Regions from separate parts of the Actinoallomurus sp. NPDC052308 genome, predicted to be linked through region 1. Evidence: riboswitches for the same ligand, from Rfam matches in the RefSeq annotation. Region 1 holds a riboswitch; each other region holds the start of a gene.

Region 1 (4,690 bases):
CACCGGCGAGTCCGGGATCTACATCGTGAGCCTCGCCGACCCCGCGAAGCCGGTGCAGCAGGCGTACGAGAAGGTCCCCGCCGGGCACACGACGAGCTGCGTCGACGACTGCCGTTACCTGTGGACGGGCGGCCCCGCCAGGGCCGACTGGATGCCCGCCGACTGGGGCGGCCGCCCGGTCTGGGTGACCGACGTAGCGGACCCCCGCCATCCGCGGACGTTCCCGCAGCCGATCGAGCTCGGCCGCGACGACGGGAAGACCGACTACGTCCACGACATCCAGGTCGACGCGACGGGGGTGACGTGGGCGTCCGGCGCCGGCGGCGTGCGCGGCTACTGGACCCGGGGGCGCCACTGGGACCCCGTCCGGCGCACGACGCGCGTGGCGCGCGCCTGGGACCCGGTGCCGTACGCGGGCGGCGGTGTCAGCGAGACCGCCGCGCCGTCGAGGTTCATGCACAACTCCTTCCGGCCGGTCGGCTCCACCGCCGATGAGGCGCCGGGCCACGGCGACCTCGTCTACATCACCGAGGAGGCGTTCAACCCCGGCTGCGCCGACGACGGCCGGCTGGTGATCGCCTCACTGCGCGGTTCGTACGACGGGGAGGGCTGGCGCTCGACGCCGGAGGAGCCGTTCCGCCTGCGGACGGTCGGGACGTGGAGCGTGGCGGGCCAGGAGGGCAGCCGGACGGACACCGGCGACTGCTCGGCCCACTACTTCGACGTCCACCACGGCCTCCTGGCGCAGTCCTTCTACACGCAGGGGACCCGTCTCCTCGACGTGCGCGACCCGGCCCGTCCGAAGCAGGTGGCCTATTACCGGCCGGCCGACGCGATGTCGTGGGCGCCGTACTGGCACGCGGGATACCTGTACGTCGCGGACAACGATCGCGGCATCGACATCCTGCGCCCCGAGGTGCGCTGAGCCGCATAAGGGCGGTTTTCGGACGGGCGGTCGCGGCGTCGACGCGCCGCCGCCCGGACCTCGGCTGAGGAGAGCCCGACCCGAGTGCCGTGTTCGTCACTTTTTCCTGGTGGCGGGCGCGACACTCGCCTTTCCCGCCCGTCCCCCCTTTCCGGCTTCGCCGCACGTGAGAGTGCCTTTTCGGACGTTACCCGGCTGGACGCACCCACGCCCGGCTACGCTCGGTGAGCGAGCGATGCCAGACTTTCGTTTCCGAACGCGTTGCCGTTGTTGCGAGAGTTCGGCTAGATTGCGCCGAGATCGGGCTGTGACCAACCTCCAACCAGGGGGTTGCAGACCGACCGCCGAGTCCCGGCGACGCAACCAGCGTCGTGGGAGCCGGGGACCCATCAGTCCCTCGGGGTGAATCCGTCACGCACGGTAGGGCTACCTCTGGCCCGAACCCGTCAGCTAACCCGGTAGGCGGTAAAAGGGGAGCGAATGGATTCAGTAGGTCAGAAACTGCTAGAGGTCGCCAAGGGCCAGCTCGGCTATCACGAGAAAGCCAGCGGTTACACCAAATTCGGCGACTGGTACAGCAAGCATGTTGACAAGGACCCCGTCTACAAGACGTCGGCCTGGTGCGACATGTTCCTCGCGTGGGCGGCCGACAAGGCCGGCGTCGAGGACTGGACCGGCCAGTTCGCCTATACCCCCGACCATGCCAAGTGGTTCAAGAAGCAGGGCGCCTGGGGCCACAAGGCCGAGCCCGGCGCGATCGTGTTCTTCTCGTGGTCGGGCGGCAAGAGCATCGGCGACATCGAGCACGTCGGCATCGTGGAGCGGGTCGATGGCCACACGCTGCACACCATCGAGGCCAACCACAACAACGCGCTGATGCGCGCCACCCGGGACATCAGCCAGGTGGTCGGGTTCGGCTATCCCTCCAAGGTGAAGGTGAAGGCGGCGCCGGCCGTCGAGCAGACGGCCCAGACCGACCAGAACTACGCCCCGAAGCACGCCGCGCCGCCGCCCGCCGTCAAGGAGATCGGCAAGGACGTCCAGGCGCAGGTCGACGCGCACACCACCGCGGCCCACGACCCGGCCGCCCCATCGTCCCCCCTGCCGGACCAGCAGGCCGCCCTGACCGGGCTGCTCGCCGTCGTGCTGTTCGGGACCGTGGCCCTGGCCGTCGGCAAGTCGAAGGTCAAGGTGCCCGTCTCGGCGCCGAACGTCCGGGTCCGCAAGCGCGGCAAGCACCACCGCACGCCGGTCGAGCTGCCCGCCGAGGTCAGCGTGGCCGACCTGGAGGCGGCCGACGCCAGCACCCAGCTCATGCCGGTCCTGTCCGCCGAGGCCGCCGCGAAGGCCGAGGACCAGGAGTTCTGGGGCAAGATCTCGGAGCTGGAGGAGGACGTCGAGCTGGCGTTCTGGAACACCCTGCACGCCGCGGTGTCGCAGAACGGCTCGATCGAGTCCGAGACGGAGTCGGAGTCGGAGTCGGAGTCCGTCCTGTCCTGAGCCTCGCTCGCCCGAGCCGCGCCGCGCGCGGCATCGTCCGTACGGTCCCCGTCCGCTCCCCTTCCGGAGGCGGGCGGGGATCGCGGTGTCTAGGCGCAAAGGACCAGCCGCCCATCACCCGGAGTGACCATCCTGGGATCCCCCGGGCCATCTCCGCATGTTCTCGTTGGACGCTCCGTCACCATCCGTTAATCTCCAGCGAGTCGTCACCGGCCGAGAGACGGCCGGACCGCCGAATCGCCCGTCGCGCCGTGGCGCGCCGGGGAACCGGGGACCCATTCGCGGAGGCAGGGGGCGTCTCCTCGCCTGCGCATCGGGGTGAATCCGCGTCCGTCGCCGACGGCTCGCGGTAGGGCTCCTTCTCGTCCGAACCCGTCAGCTAACCCGGTAGGCGGCCTGAGGAGAGGAGCACCTGGATGGATCGATTCCGCACCGCGGACACGCACGACCCTCTTCATCCCGGGAAGGGAACGGCCCGCCGTACGGCGGTCGCGACCTTCGCCCTCGTCATCGCCGGACTCACGCCGCCCGCGTCGGCCGCGCCGGCCGACGCGGCCCGGCCAGGCCCGCGCATCGACGCGCTCCGGCAGCAGGCCGGCCAGTTGAGCGACCGGCTCGAGCAGCTCACCGAGCAGTACAACGGCCTCAAGGTGCGCCTGGAGCAGGCCCAGCGCGCGGCCGTCATCGCCGGTCAGACCTCGGCCCGCGCCGCCGAGGCGCTGAAGGCCATGCAGCGCAAGGTCGGCCGGTTCGCCGCCATCCGTTACATGAACGGCACGCACGACGACGCGCCCGCGCTCCTCGCGTCCTCGAACCCGCGCGCGCTGCTGGACCGGGCCACCACCCTGCACTACTTCACCCAGCAGGACGACGGCGAGATCCGGCAGCTCACGCAGGCCATCCAGAACGCCCAGTGGACCGGCCAGGACGCCCGCGACCGCGCCGCGCAGGCGGCCCTCCTCAGGAACCGGCTCGCCGGGCAGCGCGCCACCATCCGCACCGCGCTGGAGAAGGTCCGCAAGCCGCTCCTGCAGGACGCCGTCGAGCGCGCCGGCAAGGGCGAGAAGGTGCCCGCCATCCCCGGCGGCCCCGGCAGGGCGGTCGGCGCCGTACGCGCCGCACTGACCCAGCTCGGCGTCCCCTACGTCTGGGGCGGCGCGACGCCCGGCCAGGGGTTCGACTGCTCGGGCCTGACCATGTGGGCCTACCGGCAGGTCGGCGTCAACCTGCCGCACTACGGCGGCGACCAGTGGAACGCCGGCGTCCACGTCTCCCGGGACCAGCTGGAGCCGGGAGACCTGGTCTTCTTCTACTCCGACATCCACCACATGGGGATGTACATCGGCGACGGGAAGTTCATCCACGCGCCGCACACCGGCGACCACGTCCGGGTCGCCGACCTGTCGACCCGGCCCTTCGCCGGCGCGGTCCGCGTGGTCTGAGGCGACCACGCGGACCGGGGCTCACTTCCCAACGCGGTACATCTCCGCGACCATGAACGCCAGGTCGAGGGCCTGGCCGCGGTTGAGGCGGGGGTCGCAGGCCGTCTCGTACCGCTGGTGCAGGTCGTCGTCGACGATGTCGTGGCCGCCGCCGACGCACTCGGTGACGTCGTCGCCGGTGAACTCGAGGTGCACGCCGCCCGGGTGGGTCCCGAGCGCCCGGTGCACCTCGAAGAAGCCGGCGACCTCGTCGAGCACGTCGTCGAACCGGCGGGTCTTGTACCCGCTCTCCGACTCGAAGGTGTTGCCGTGCATGGGGTCGCAGATCCAGGCGACCTGGGCGCCGCTCGCGGTGACCTTCTCCACCAGGGCGGGAAGGTGCTCGCGGATCCGCTTGGCGCCCATGCGGGTGACGAAGGTGAGGCGGCCGGGCTCACGGTCGGGGTCCAGCCGCTCGATGAGCGCGAGGGCGTCCTCGGCGGTCGTGGTCGGGCCGAGCTTCACCCCGATGGGGTTGCGGATGTGCCGCATGAACTCCACGTGCGCGCCGTCGAGCTGCCGGGTGCGCTCGCCGATCCACAGGAAGTGGGCGGAGACGTCGTACGGCAGGCCGGACCGCGAGTCGATGCGGGTCAGGGCGCGTTCGTAGTCCAGGAGCAGCGCCTCGTGGCTGGAATAGACCTCGACCCGGTGGAACTCCTCGGGGTCCGCCCCGGCGGCGTGCATGAACGCCAGCGCCCGGTCGATCTCGCCGGCCAGTCGCTCGTAGCGCCGGCCCGCGGGGCTCTCGGCGACGAAGTCGTGGTTCCAGGCGTGCACCTGG
Region 2 (4,690 bases), on a different contig from region 1:
CGCCGCGTCAATCTTCGGCGCCCGCTGGACCAGCTCGGCGATGCGGGCCGCGCGGTAGCCGTACGCCCAGTCGCGGGTCAGCATCCTCGGGTAGCCGGGCCCGACGGCCGCGTTGTTGGCGGTGACGATGTAGCCCTGCGGCGGGTCGTACGTACGGGGCAGGTCGTCGAACGGGATGTAGCCCGTCCACTCCTCCTTGCCGGTCCAGCCCTGCGCGGGCCAGCGCCCGTCGCCGCTCGACCGGATCGGGATGCGGCCGGGCGCCTGGTAGCCGATGTGCCCGTCGACGTCGGCGTACACGAGGTTCTGCGCGGGCACCTCGAAGAGCCGGGCCGCGTCGCGGAACCGCTGCCAGTCGCCGGCGGTGTCCAGCGACACGATGGCGTCGGCGGTCCGGCCCGGGTCGAGCGCGGTCCACCGCAGCGCGACCGCCGTGCCGTTCCCGGCCGTGCGGACCGTGTCCATCACGTCGGACAGCAGCGGCCCGTGCCGTGTCGCCCGTACGGTGAGGGTGACGGGCTTGCCGCCGGCCACCTTGATCTGTTCGGTCCGGACGGTGAGGGGCTCCTGACGCCCCTTGTACTCGTACGTCGCGCCGGTGACCCGTTCCAGGAACAGGTCGGTGACGTCCGGGCCGAGGTTCGTGAAGCCCCAGGCGATCCGGGCGTTGTGCCCGATGATCACTCCGGGGACGCCGGAGAACGTGAACCCGGTGACGTCGAAGGGGCAGGCGGCCGACGGGGTGCGGCAGTGCAGTCCGGCCTGGTACCAGAGCGACGGCATCTGCGGCGCGAGGTGCGGGTCGTTGGCGAGCAGCGGCCTGCCGGTGTTCGTCCGCGCGCCCGACACGACCCAGGAGTTGGAGCCCAGGCCCGGGGCGCCGTTGCCGAGCATGGTCGGCATGGCGTGGATGGCGGCGGCGACGCGGGTCAGCGCCGGCGACAGCGCGCGGGCCCGCGGCGCCGGGCCCGTACGCCCGCCGGAGTTTCCGTCACCGGGGACGATCACCGGGTTCCGGTCGTACGGATAGTCGGGGTACAGCTGGTCGACGCGAGCGGGGGACACCTTGGTCGCGGCGATCGCGCGGCCCAGCTCCTCGTCCATGTTGCTGCGCAGGTCCCAGGCCATCGCCTTCAACCAGGACAGCGAGTCGACGGCGGTCCACGGCTCGGGGTGGTAGCCGCCGCGCTGCAGGCCCAGCACCGAGTACTCCAGGCTCTGCGTGGCGGTGTTCCGGTGCCCGGCCAGCCAGGCGTTCACGCCCTGGGCGTACGCGTCGAGGTAACGCCGGGTGTCGGGCCGCAGCAGCGGCAGCTCCTGCTCGGCGACCCGCCGCCAGCCGAGCGTACGGACGACCTTGTCGGTGTCGAGGGTGGTCTTGCCGAACAGTTCCGACAGCCGTCCGGCCGTGATGTGCCGCCGGAAGTCCATCTCCCAGAACCGGTCCTGCGCGTGCACGTACCCCTGCGCCCGCATCAGGTCCTCGGCGTTGTCGGCGTAGATCTGCGGAACGCCCCACCGATCCCGGAACACGGTGACGTCCGCGCCCAGGCCGGGGACGGTGACGCGCCCGCCGACCTGCGGGTACGACCGCCGGACCGTCCACCACCCGTACAGCGTGAGCACGAGCGCGAGGGCCAGGAGCACGGCCAGGATGCGGACCGCCCAGCGGGCCGGACGCGGCAGCCGGGCAAGCGGCGCAAAACGGGCCATTGACCTTCCTCACGCCAGAACCGGGATGATCGCGTCAGTAAACCATCCGGGCATGCCGGCCGCCCACGCCCCGAACCAGCGGATTCGGCGCGCGGGCGGCGGGTGGGACGGGTTTCCGGCTACTGGGCGTACTCGGGGTAGCCGTAGCCGACGACGGAGTCCTTGCTGCGGGTCCGGACCTTCACGGCGTCGTCGGTGTTGCCCTCGACGGTCTGGATCGTTCCATCGCCGTTGTCCTTGATGACCAGGCCGACGTGGTCGATGCTGTCGATGTCCTTGCCGCCGTTCCAGGAGAAGAACACGACCGCTCCCGGCTTCGGCACACTGCCCCAGCGACCCTGGTCGTGGAACCACTGGGCGTGCGCGGGAGTGAAGGCGTCACCGCCGAGTCCCTTGATTCCCGCCTGGGCGCCGACCCAGGTGACGAACATGTCGCACCAGGACGCGTCGGCGTAGTCGCTGATCGACCCGCCGTCGCGCGCGACTCCGATCTTCGCGTACGGCGAGGCCATGAACCACTGGTTGAACTTGCTGCCGCCGGCGGCGTTCTCGGTGGTGCCGACCTGGGACAGGGCGACCTTCAGCGCCTCGGCCGCGGTCGGCACCTGCTGCCGGCCCTTGTCCGAGCCCTGGGGATCGGCGTCCAGCCCTCTGCCGGTAACCTGTGTCACCTGACGTCCCTGGGTGGACGGCGCACCCACGGGCGCGCGACCGGCCTGCGCGGGGAGCGAGGACGCCTCGGCCGGGTCGGCGGCGAAGATGAACGCGGCCAGACCGGCCGCCGCGATGCCCGACAGGGCTGCGGTGATGCGTGCTCCGGATCGTTCGAGTCGAGGGGCAGCGGACACGGGGGTACTCCTTGCTTCCATGCCGCTTACCGGGTTAGCTGACGGGTTCGGGCGTGGAAGCTGCCCTACGGCACGAGCGGAGTGCCGATTCACCCCAGTAATACATTTGGGTCCCCGGTTCCACAGTGGTGTGGATTCAGCGGATCGCCCGAATTCGGGCGGCTTATACAAGAGACTGCCGGGCGGTCGCCATCGCGATGGCGGTGGATGGGGTCAGGGGATGGGCGCGGGCAAGGTTCTACTCCTTACTTCCAGACGCCTACCGGGTTAGCTGACGGGTTCGAGCGTGGAAGTCGCCCTACGGCACGGGGGATGTGCCGATTCACCCCGATGATGCGGTGGGTCCCCGGCTCCGTGAGGTCACGGACTCGGCGTTGCCGCTCTCGCGTACGCACTCCGCGGAGCGCTCGGCGGTAGCAGCGCGATTTGGATATGAACCGGCCGGGTCGGGCCCCGCTCGGGCAGGCGTCTTGTGAACGCCCTATCGCCTGGGTCGGCAGGCCGGCCGTGGCCGACGGATATGCGGGCGACGCGTGGGGAGCGCCGCGAGAGTTATTGGAACATAGCAGGACAAAACACTCACTTAAAGATGAGTTTACGTGATGTGGGTCACTTGCCGCACGCAATACCAGAGGTCGGGACTGCGAGCTGTATACGCCCGTGATTGCAGTGGCCATTGTTATTGATGTGACTGGTGTTACTCGTTTCGAGGGACCATCGCCTCTGGCCCGCACCGGTGTCCCGGTGAATCGTGGAAGCGAGGGGGAAGAGCCATGGCCTTCATTCACCGATTCGACGATGACTGCCCGCGCGAGGAAGAGGTCGAGATACAGGCCGGACCGGTCCGGCTGGCCGGCACCCTGGTCGTCCCCGAACCACCGCTCGGGTTCGTCATGTTCGCCCACGGCAGTGGCAGCAGCCGCCGGAGCCCACGCAACCGCTTCGTGGCCACCGCGTTGAACCAGGTGGGGCTCGGGACGTTGCTGTTCGATCTGCTCACCGCGGCAGAGGAGGCCGACCGCGCCAACGTGTTCGACATCGAGCTGCTGGCCCGGCGCCTGATCGACACCACCGCCTGGCTGTGCGCCCGCCCCGAGGCGAGCGGGCGGCGCGTCGGCTACTTCGGCGCCAGCACCGGAGCGGCCGCCGCGCTGTGGGCCGCCGCCGAGCCCCGGTCGGACGTCGCCGCGGTCGTCTCCCGTGGCGGCCGGCCCGACCTCGCCGCACCCCGCCTCCGGCAGGTGACCGCACCCACGCTGCTGATCGTCGGAGGCCGGGACGAGGTCGTAATCGAGCTGAACCGCCAGGCCCAGGCCCTCATGCGCTGCGAGATCCGGCTCGAGATCGTTCCGGGCGCCACCCATCTGTTCGAGGAGCCCGGTGCCCTCGAGGCGGTCGCGGAGTTGGCACGGGAGTGGTTCCTCGACCACCTCGCGCCGATCGGGCAACGCCCGCGAGGGGCCTGAACGGGCCTCACCACCCCCGGCGGCCGCCCATTCGCTGCGAGATCCTGCAGATCCTGTGCTTCTTCCGGCAGAAGGCCACTTGAGTATTGGTCCGTCCGCTCACGTTGGTATTCGACACCTGCTGCAGGCCGCGATTGACGGTGGGGCTGAGCACGGTCGTGTAGTTCTTGTTGAACTTCCCATTCCCGACGTGCATGGCGACGCGCACCCATTTGCCATGGCCGTCGCCTCGGGGCAGGGCGCCCATCCGCTCGAGCCGCCCGATCGCCACCTGGCTCGCGCGCGCCTGCGGCGGCGCGAGCACCCAGGAAACGCCGCATATGAGGACGGCGAGTGCGAGGGCGCGCCCGTTTCCGGACGGCCGGGCAATGGACCTCTCATCACGGCGACGAACCATTCGTGGAACACCTGGCTTCTCGCGCCCTTCGCTGGGCGCGGCTCGGTGGACATCCGGGACGTCGGCTTCTATACCCCGCGCACGACATGATCCCGTCACCGGCCCCCGACGCGGTCAGAACATTACCCGCCCTTTCACCGCCCATGCCGCAGCGATCCGGCGTGCGGGCATCGGCAAGAGGACGCTAAGCGGCCTTCAAATCTTTCTCATCCCGACAATGAACCGTTGACTTCCGAAGTCACTGTGATGTCATCTGAAATCGGGAC
Region 3 (4,690 bases), on a different contig from region 1:
GCCGGCGGCGAGGGCGGTGCGTCCGGTCGCGGCGCTCTGCCCGATGGCCAGGCCTTCGCTCAGATTGTGCAGGCCGATACCGGAGGCGATCGCCAAGGCGAGCTGCTCTCCCGGGGTCGCCGCCGCCGTGGTAGCCGTCGTGTCGGTCGGCGCTTCGCCGGCCTCGGCGAGCCGAGCGCGGCGCTCCACGCGGCGCTGTGCGTTGCGGGTCAGCAGCCTGCCGAGGCGCTGCTGCAGCCACGCGAGCCCGGCCAAGCCGATCAGGAATCCCACAACGAGCAGGACCGTCAGGCCGAACGCTCGACCGTGGCTGGCATGGCCGCCGACCGCGTCACGCCAGCTGGTGCTCACCTGCCCGGCGGTGTTGCCGACGATCTCCACCATGAGGTAGACGAGGATGCCTGCGGCCAGCATCCCCAGTCCCGTGCGCAGCGTCGCGTTACGCACAGGCCAGCGTCCGGCCAACAGGCCAAGAAAGATGGTGCCGCCCGCTGCCAGGCCCAGCGCCAGCTGCGTCGTCAGATTCACGCCTCACCGGTCCTCAAAGAATTAGGTGAGGCGATCCTAAGCAGGAGCGGCGAATCCATCTGATCCGGGGCGTCGCTCAACGAATGTGACCCTTCTGGAGCGGCAAGGATTCCACCCTGCTGCCCGGAGAGTGGCGAGGCTCAAGGGCATCGGCCCACGACGTTGGCGGCGCTGAGTTACGGCAGGGGTCGAGGTCGGACGCCAAGGGGCCGGTACGGATGCGAGCCGAAGCCGCCGAGCCCGGGAGCATTGGTGCAGCCCGCCTAGCGCGAGCTCTTCGACCCGGGAATGACTGCGCAGACGAAGATGACGACCCCGATGATCGCACCACCCCAGTCGAGTCCGACGATGCCGAACGTCCAGGCGGTCACCAGAGCGGGGAGGAGGCCGAGTCCCTTCCGAAGACGCGTCGGCTTCCGGTGTGCTCCTGCCATATGCAAAACCGGAGGGTGCGAGCCCCTACGGACGGCTGGCACCTTCGTAGTGGGCGACCCAGTAGGGGTTCGACAGGCTGACGATCTTGATGTAGTCGCCGGTCTTCGGGGCGTGGATGAAGTTGCCGCCGCCGACGTAAATGCCTTCGTGACCCATGCCGAGGAAGTACACGAGGTCGCCGGGCTGCAGGTCGGCCCTTGCCACGTGCCGGGTCGCGTTGTACTGGTCGGGGACGACGCGAGGGAGGTTAACGCCGGCGGCGCGCCAGGCCATCATCGTCAACCCGGAGCAGTCATAGCCCTTCGGCCCGGTGCCGCCCCAGATGTAGGGCTTGCCGAGCTGGGCGTAGGCGTACTCCACCGCCTTGCGCGCCGGGCCCGAGGCGGGTCCGTTGTACGTGCCGCCCGGACCGTGTGAACTGGTGGGTTCGCCGGCCTTGCGCAACAGACTCTTCTGCTTGGCGATGGCCTTCTCGACGATGGACCTGCGCTTCTTGAGCTCGGCGGCCTTCTGCGACACGGCCTGATACGCCGATTGCGCCTCGGCGTGTTCGCGCCGCAGGCGCTGGGTGGAGGCCAGGAACGCCGCGAGCTCCTGGCCGCGGTTGTTCGACAGCTGAGTGAACACCGACATCTGGTTCAACGCCGCGTCGGGATTCTTGGATGCGAGCAGGGTAGCGGCGCTCGAGTCCAGGGTTCCGCTCTTGTACGCATCGAAGGCGATCTGCGCGACCCGGGAGTGCAGCCTCTCGTAGACGCGCTGCTCGCCCTTCATCTGGCCATTGAGCGCACTCAGTTTCTTCTTCGCCGCGTCCAGCTCTGTCTTGACCTTGTTGTACTGATCAACGAGCTTGTCGACCCGGCCGTTGAGCTTCTCCAGCTCCTTCTTCGCTGCTGCGGCCGACGGTTTCGGGCTCGCCTCGGCCGGCACCGCCGTGAGAGCCAGGGCGGTCGTCACCGAGAGGGTCGCGCACAGCCGAAGCGATCGACGCCACCGTGGATGCCCTACGGCGTACGCGTTGGTGACCGGGCGGAAGAACGCCACGTGAGAACTCCTCTCCTTGGCCGCCTACCGGGTTAGCTGTCGGGCTCGGGCCGGAGTAGCCCTACGGACGCTGTACGGTCCGGATTCGCCCCGGAAGTCTCGGGTCCCCGGTTCCCTGTCGGGATTCGGCGGTCGGCCGTGCCTCGTGTGAAGCAGGGGGCGGCCGATCTCTGACGGAGTGTAGGAGGTTTGACCGATCTTCTGCTACCTGACGAGGTGATTCGGTAAGCGCTAAGACCGACGTGGCCGCCTAGATGTTGAAGCTCTCGCGTGATGACGACGGCGAACTCCGTGGTTGACGAGGAATTCCTGCCTTCGCTTCGACGCGAACGTCGGCCCGAGCTCCTCGGCGAGCTGCCGTAGTCTCCTAAGATTCGTCGGAGGTAGCGGCTTCCTATGCCGAAGGTGTCACCTTCGCGGACCGTGTCGGTGTCGTCCGTGCGACCGTCGCCGCGAGCGGCGTCGTCTTGGTGTCCCGATCAGCAGAACAGCGGGAGCGAGGCCAGCCAGCCTGCTGAGATCAGGGTCGGGAGCGCTACCGAGCTCATCGCCGTGACCCATGTAAGGCGCCGCAGACGAGCCTCGTCGACGACGAGAGGCGGCGTCTCCAGCCGGGCAAGGCGCCGATCGAGTTCCGACCTGTCGCCGCTGTGGGCGGCCAGCCCACCGAGGGGGCTCGGTGCGATGGTCAGTTTCCGAAGAGCCATTGCGACGGTACGGCGACCGCACTGTCGGGCGGCGACGTCGTCCGCGGTCATCTCCAGCAGGAGAGGAAGGCAACGGCGCGCGTGGCGGAAGGTCGGCAGCCAGAACAGCGCCGCCGCCAGTGCGTCGACAGCCGTGAGGAAGAGGTGATGGCGGTAGCGGAGGTGCGCCCGTTCGTGGGCCAGGACCGCCTCGAGTTGAACGTCGTCCAGTTGGTCGAGAGCACCGCTGCTCACCACGATCGGACGTTTGCGCGATGGCACGCAGTACGCGACCGGCACCGGGTGATCGAGGACGCAGACATCGTCGATGTCACCGGGGAGCCGTACGACGAACTGCAGCGCCTCCTGGTGACGACGGCGCTGGGCGACGGTGCGCCGATACCTGTTGACGGTCACGCAGGTGGCGAGGACGGCGCTGACGAGAAGGGCCACGTTCAAGGCGTACGCCGCGGGTCCACCGGATCCGTCGTGATGGTGCCAGCAATTGGCAGCCCATTCCGCCGCCCTGTGCACCAGGCCATGTTGGCCGGTGGACACGAGCACGACGACACCGACCAGTGCGGCGAGTGCGCCCGCCAGGGCACCCAACCACGCGAGGGCGGCGATACGGGGGATGCGCTGGCACCAGGCGCTCCGGCTCAGCAACGGGCCCGCGCCGAGGGCGAGGGCGACCGTTACCACTCCAAGACCGACGAGCGGGCTCACAGACGTGGTTCCGTCGGCGCCGAACGCTGCGCGAGCTCCACGAGGAGCCGGTGAGCGTCCTGTGGGTCGATGGTCTCCGCGAACCGGGCCAGGACCGGACCGCGGTCGGTGGTGCCGGCCAGCGCCTCGGCCATCACCTGCGCGACGTGATCCTCACGGCTGCGCGTCGGAGCGTACCGCCAGGCGTTACGGTCGGCCGTCCGTACGAGGAACCCCTTCTGGACAAGGCGGTCGGCGACGGTCTGCACCGTCGTGTACGCCGATCGTTTCGCCGATCCGGCGTTCACCTTCTCCATCAGCTCACGGATGAGCAGCGGCTCCCGGGCATCCCACAGCGCCTCCATGATTGCTCGCTCAAGCGGCCCTGCGATCGCCACCTGTCCGTCTCCCTTCCTGAGCCAGCACCATTGTGACCTATCGATCACCGGGGCTTCCTTCACATTAGGACGCCACGTCACCCGGCGAGGTGCTTGCGGGAGAGGTCGTCCGGCCGGTGGTGCCTCTCTGCGCCGAGCGCCGGCGGAGTAGGCACCCAGCGCGAGGCCGAGTCGTGGTGGCCGGTGGTGAAGCGACCCAGGTTGGCCGCGACGCTGTGGGCGCCGAACGCGGTGGTGAAGCCGGCCGCGTACAGCGGCCACAGCTGGGCGCGGCCCGGTGTGCGGCCCTGGTCGGGAGTGGTGGTCGGCACCGGCGTTCTCCCCGAGGTCCGGAGTTTCGGCGGGATGGGCGGGCGCCAGTCAGGCGCCTGCGAGTTCGAGCAGCAGGTGCAGGTCGTGGGCGGCGGCGAACGCGCACAGGGCGCTGGAGCCGACCACGGCGGCGGCTCCGGCCAGCGGCAGCAGTGGCACGCCCAGCGGTGTGGACGAGGCGGTGGGTTCGGCGAGGAGGGCGGCGACGCGGCGCGGAACGGGCCCGGCGGCGGCGAGCGGGCCGCGCCGCCGCCCCAGCAGGCCGAGAACGGCGTCGGGCAGCCGTCGGCGAGCCGGGCGATGGGCGGTCGCCAGGGCCGCCTTGCCGACCGCGCGGGCGACCTGACGGCGGTCGCCGCAGATGGTGGCGGCGCGCTCATCGGCCCAGCGTTCGACGGTGTAGGCGACCGCGGTGGCCACCGGCCGCAGCAGCGGGTTTACCGCGGCGGCCAAGTGGGCGACGGCGACGAAGGCGTAGTGGTGGCAGGCCAGATGGGCGCGTTCGTGCGCGATCATGGCCTCCCGGTCGGTGGGGCCGAGGGCGTCGAGCATGCCGGTGGAGACCACGATGCGTCCGGGCAG
Region 4 (4,690 bases), on a different contig from region 1:
CGGGTCGGCCGCCGACCGTACGCCGGCCCGGCGCAGCAGGCGCGGCGAGGTCATCACCAGGTAGAGGACGCAGGCGCCGGTCGCGACCCCGAGGCCGCCGACGAGGGTGCCGGTCAGCACGTCGTTCCGCTTGGCGTGGCCGAGCTCGTGTGCGACGACGAGCTCGACCTCCTTCGGCGACTGGGACGCCAGGAGCGTGTCGTAGACGACGATGCGCCGGGTCGAGCCGAACCCCGAGACGTAGGCGTTCAGCTCCGTCGTGCGCTTCGACGCGTCGGCGACGAGCACGTCGCTCACCGGTACGCCGTCCGCGCGCGCCATCCGGAGCAGGTCCGTGCGCAACGGCCCGGCGGGCATCGAGGTGAAGTCGTTGAACAGCGGCTCGACCACCACCGGGTAGGCGTACGAGACGGCGGTGACGAGCAGGAAGCCGCCGATGGCCGCGCCCGCCCACCAGTGCCGCGGGAAGCGGCGGATGAGCAGGTGCAGGCCGAGCAGCGCGACGATCCAGATGACGAGGCTCACCCCGAACCCGGTGAGCCGGTCGCCGAACCACGATCCCCAGCCCTGGGTCGACAGGCCGTACCGTCGCAGCACCGACTCCGACCACGCGCCGAACGGCAGCGCGACCAGCTGGGTCAGCGCGGACAGCACCAGCGCGACGGCGATCAGCCGCAGGCCCCACCGCCACGGCGCGGGCCTGGCGTCCGACGGGGACGGCCGCCTGACGACCCTGCCGAGCAGCCGGGCGCCCCAGGGCGTCAGGCCGAGGACGAGGACCACCACCAGGCCGGCGGCGAGCCCGGCGTACGCCGGACCGTCCATGGCCGCGCTGAACCTCTCGTTGCGCGCGATCTGCTCCCGCGTGAAGTCGAGCGCGGGGTCCGCGGCGGCCCGCCCGCCGGACAGCGGATGCCAGGGGGTCACCACCGCCACGACGACGACCAGCAGCGCGCCCAACGCCGCGGCGGCGACGGCCGCGGCGCGCCGGGGCGCCCCGCGCGGTTCCGCTCGGGGAGCGGACCCGAGATCGGCCTCGGTGCGCACGGGCGACCCGGCGCCCTCCTGCTCGCCGGCCTCCGTCAAGTGAGCTCCTTCCGCAGGTAGGCCCGCCACTGCGCGGCGAACCGGCTCGCGTCGACGCCGAGCACGTCACGCAGGGCGCGGTCCTCGATGCGCGGGTCGCCGGCGTCGCCGGGTACGGCCGCGGCGGTCCGGTACACCCGGACCAGCCTGCCCTCACCGTAGCGCTCCGCGATCATCCGGCAGGCCAGCCACGCCTCCTCGTACGCGGCGGACAGGCGTTCGCCCGACCCGGTGAAGGCGCTCCGACCCGGCGGCGCCGCCGGCAGGCCGTCGGAGGAGATCAGACCGGCCAGCTCGCGCGCCGCCGCCCGCGTCGAGACACCGGCGTCCTTGTAGCCGACGTAGTCGGCCAGCCCTTCGACCAGCCACATGGGCGTGTGGCCGTCGCGGGCGCCGCCCATCGCGACGTGGACGAGTTCGTGGGTGAGGACGACGTGCCGGCCGAGGCCGTTCAGCCGGCCGAAGGCGGTGGGGGTGATGACCACGCGGTCCACGCCGCCGTCGGCCTCGCCCGCGCCGCCGCTGACGGTCGCGAGCGCGGCGATGTCGCCGAGGTTCCGGACGTCCCCGACGAGCTCCTCGGCCTGCTGCTCCGTCGCGGGCGCGAGCGCCACGACGCGCCGTGCCCAGCGGTCGCCCACGACCTTCGAGACCAGGCCGACCCCGGTGTCCAGCCGCCGGGCGATGTCGCGGAGTTCGGCGGTCCGCGTCTCGCCCTCGGTGACTCCGGTGCCGTCCCCGACCCCCGTGCCGCCCTCGCCGAGGACCAGGCTGCGCTTGCCGCGGATGACGGTCAGGTCCGGTCCGTCCCAGATCTGCGGATCGTCGCGCAGGCCGTGCGTGGAGCCGTCGCCGGACACGACCCAGCCGGTGCCCTGGTGCCGCTGGAAGGTGAGGTACTGGGTGTAGGCGGCGTCCTTCGTGTCGAAGGCGCGCAGCCGGTAGGTGAGCGTCAGCCGCGCCGTCCAGCCGTCGTCGGCGGCCGCCGCGGCACGGGTGTCCGCGAGCGACTCGCGCCACGCCGCCAGGGGGACCTTCGCCAGGTTGTCGAACAGCGTCTCCTGCCCGGCGCGGAACGCCTGCGCCGACGGGTCGACGGTGGCGAGGAAGGCCGTGCGGTCATGAGTGAGGACGGCGCGGGACCGGCGTTGCAGCAGCGCCGTCACCGTCGCAGGGCTCGGCGCGGGCACCGTGGCCGCGCTCCGCAACGAGGCGGCCGCGTGCCCCGTCTCACGGTGCAGGGCCGCGTAGCCGACCGCGGTGACCAGTTGCAGCGCGATCGCCACCCCGGTCAGCGCGGCGACCCGTCCCTGCCAGGTGCCCGCCGATGACATGCGCGTGATGGTAGCGGGCGAAACTGAGAACGCCGGGGCCGTCCGTGCGGACGACCCCGGCGGTGATCAGCGGACTCGGCACCGTGGCGTGCCGGTCCGGCGGACGGCCCGGCTCAGTACGGGCGGGCCGCGCCGTAGAACGCGTGCTTGTAGTAACTGTTGTTGTCGATCCGGACCTGCTTGATCCGCGTGCCGGTGTGCGACGCGTGGATCATGTAGATCTTGTGGCCGACGACCTTGGAGATGATCCCGGTGTGCTGGTTGCCGTTGAAGTACACCAGGTCACCGGCCGCGAGGTTCTTCCAGCGAATGTGCCGCTTGAGGTGACGGTGCTGCTGGCCCGCGGTGCGCGGCAGCCGGACGCCGGCCTTGCGGTAGGAGTACTGCACCAGACCGGAGCAGTCGAACGTCGTGGGCCCGGCGCCCCCATAGCGGTACCACTTGCCGATCTGCTTGCGGGCGATCGCGACCGCCTTCAGACCGACCTTGTGCCGCTGGCTCCAGGACTTGTGCTTCGTCGTCGCCTTGGCAACGGTGACGGCCGTCTGGGGGGCCGCGGCGTGCGCGGCGGTGGCCGTCAGGGCGACGGGTGCGAGGACCGCGCCCGCGGCGACCATGCCTCCGGCGAGGCGGAGGCGCAGGGACGAAGCGGTCGAGGGGTTGCGAGACAGAGGTCTCTCCTTCCACTACGCCTACCGGGTTAGCTGTCGGGTTCGGGCTGGAAGCCGCCCTACGGCATGCCTGCGGGAGAACAGGCGCCCCGATTCACCCCCGTGAAATCCGCGCCTTTCGGCGCGATCGGTTCCCCGGCTCCGTGTGCCCACGGATTAGGCGTCCACGGTCACCCGCGGCCCGGTCGGGCCACTTCGGTGATGACCGTTTCTCTGCATCTCTGACAGACCGAAAGCGGCACGTTCGCACGGCGCGTGTCGAACCGCGCCCCGCTGACCGAGGCCCCCTCCGGCCGAGCGGCACATGGCGTGCGCCGCGATCCGCACCGTCGGTGCGGAAGATTCGAAAGGTGTCGACGCCGGCAGGCCGACCGGATCCGGTCCGCGCCTCGGTGCGCCGGCCGGGAGTCCGTCCCCCCGGCCTGTCGGCGTCCGTTGTTCAGTTGTCGGTCGGTCTCAGATGAGCCGGCCGCCGCCCATGAAGGTCGAGGTGTACCAGGCGTCGCTGAGGTTGGAGATCTTCACGACGTCGCCGGTGTGCGGGGCGTGCAGGAACTTGCCGTTGCCCAGGTAGAACCCGACGTGCCCGAGGTCATGGAAGAAGACGAGGTCACCGGGCTGCAGGTCGGCCTTGGAGACCCGGCGGCTGGCGTCCCACTGGTCCGGCACCCAGTGGTTGAGCTTGATGCCGACCTTGCGGTAGGCGACCATCGTGATCCCGGAGCAGTCCCAGGTGCTCGGGCCCGAGCCGCCGAAGACGTACGGCTTGCCGAGCTGGGCGCAGGCGAACTGCAGCACGATCTCCGCCTTGCCCGAGGCGAGGACCGAGCAGTTCTCCTTGGAACTGCCCGGATCGATGCCGGCGCCGAGCTTGCGGACCAGCTTGAGCTGCCGCTGGATGGCCGCGTTGGCCTGCTTGCGCTGCGCCTCGAGCTGGTTCTTCTTGGCCGTGAGCTGCTGGGCGGCCTGGACGCGCAGCGCCTGCTCACGCTCCAGCCGCTGCGCGGAGGCGAGGTACTGCTGGAACTCCGCCGACCGGTTGTGCGCGATCTGGTTGAACGCCGACATCTGCGAGAGCACGGCGTCCGGGTCCTTGGAGCTCACCAGCTCGGGGATCGAGCCGTTGTCCCCGGTCTTGTAGGCGTCGACGGCGAGCTGCGCGACCCGCAGCCGCAGCTGCTGGAAGGTCTTGCGCTCGGCCTGCACCGACTTGCTCAGCGCGTTGACCCGGCTCTGGGCCGCCTTCCAGTCCGCCTTGGTCTGGTTGTACTGGTTGCTCAGTTGGTCGACCTTGTCGTTCAGCTGCGCGAGCTCCTTCTTCGCCGCGCTCAGCGAAGAGCCGGGGTCCGCGTGCGCGGGAACCACCGGCAGGGTGAGCCCCGCGACGGCGACGAACCCGACGGTCGTCAGGAACCGGCGGCCGGTCCTGGGCATGATCGTACGCTCCTTGGCCATGATGATCCGTTCCTAGAGCGCGCCCGCGCCGACGTAATGCGAGCTGTACCAGGGGTTGCTCAGGCTGTCGATCTTGACGTACGAGCCCGTGTGCGGCGAGTGGATGAACTTGCCGCCGCCCACGTAGATGCCGACGTGCCCGAG

The links. Region 1 has a riboswitch for cyclic di-AMP ahead of AB0L00_RS14530 (NlpC/P60 family protein). Riboswitches for the same ligand answer to the same signal wherever they lie in the genome.
Region 2: another riboswitch for cyclic di-AMP. It lies ahead of AB0L00_RS18135 (CHAP domain-containing protein); the one in region 1 lies ahead of AB0L00_RS14530 (NlpC/P60 family protein).
Region 3: another riboswitch for cyclic di-AMP. It lies ahead of AB0L00_RS04885 (NlpC/P60 family protein); the one in region 1 lies ahead of AB0L00_RS14530 (NlpC/P60 family protein).
Region 4: another riboswitch for cyclic di-AMP. It lies ahead of AB0L00_RS34255 (C40 family peptidase); the one in region 1 lies ahead of AB0L00_RS14530 (NlpC/P60 family protein).

What each region holds. Positions count from the first base shown of each region.
Region 1 covers NZ_JBFAUM010000003.1:685,117-689,806, reverse strand. Annotated here, with positions in the region: gene AB0L00_RS14540 (hypothetical protein) at 1-925, shown strand, start outside; cyclic di-AMP (ydaO/yuaA leader) riboswitch at 1,258-1,405, shown strand; gene AB0L00_RS14535 (CHAP domain-containing protein) at 1,406-2,425, shown strand; cyclic di-AMP (ydaO/yuaA leader) riboswitch at 2,663-2,836, shown strand; gene AB0L00_RS14530 (NlpC/P60 family protein) at 2,842-3,867, shown strand; gene AB0L00_RS14525 (class II 3-deoxy-7-phosphoheptulonate synthase) at 3,889-4,690, opposite strand, start outside.
Region 2 covers NZ_JBFAUM010000005.1:217,614-222,303, reverse strand. Annotated here, with positions in the region: gene AB0L00_RS18140 (penicillin acylase family protein) at 1-1,713, opposite strand, end outside; gene AB0L00_RS18135 (CHAP domain-containing protein) at 1,833-2,561, opposite strand; cyclic di-AMP (ydaO/yuaA leader) riboswitch at 2,570-2,713, opposite strand; cyclic di-AMP (ydaO/yuaA leader) riboswitch at 2,801-2,945, opposite strand; gene AB0L00_RS18130 (dienelactone hydrolase family protein) at 3,335-4,027, shown strand; gene AB0L00_RS18125 (hypothetical protein) at 4,035-4,424, opposite strand.
Region 3 covers NZ_JBFAUM010000001.1:967,747-972,436, forward strand. Annotated here, with positions in the region: gene AB0L00_RS04880 (multicopper oxidase domain-containing protein) at 1-528, opposite strand, end outside; gene AB0L00_RS04885 (NlpC/P60 family protein) at 988-2,007, opposite strand; cyclic di-AMP (ydaO/yuaA leader) riboswitch at 2,013-2,148, opposite strand; gene AB0L00_RS04890 (M56 family metallopeptidase) at 2,487-3,419, opposite strand; gene AB0L00_RS04895 (BlaI/MecI/CopY family transcriptional regulator) at 3,416-3,877, opposite strand; gene AB0L00_RS04900 (hypothetical protein) at 3,874-4,107, opposite strand; gene AB0L00_RS04905 (M56 family metallopeptidase) at 4,157-4,690, opposite strand, start outside.
Region 4 covers NZ_JBFAUM010000021.1:88,945-93,634, forward strand. Annotated here, with positions in the region: gene AB0L00_RS34245 (M48 family metallopeptidase) at 1-1,086, opposite strand, end outside; gene AB0L00_RS34250 (hypothetical protein) at 1,083-2,420, opposite strand; gene AB0L00_RS34255 (C40 family peptidase) at 2,534-3,037, opposite strand; cyclic di-AMP (ydaO/yuaA leader) riboswitch at 3,095-3,264, opposite strand; gene AB0L00_RS34260 (NlpC/P60 family protein) at 3,548-4,546, opposite strand; gene AB0L00_RS34265 (NlpC/P60 family protein) at 4,559-4,690, opposite strand, start outside.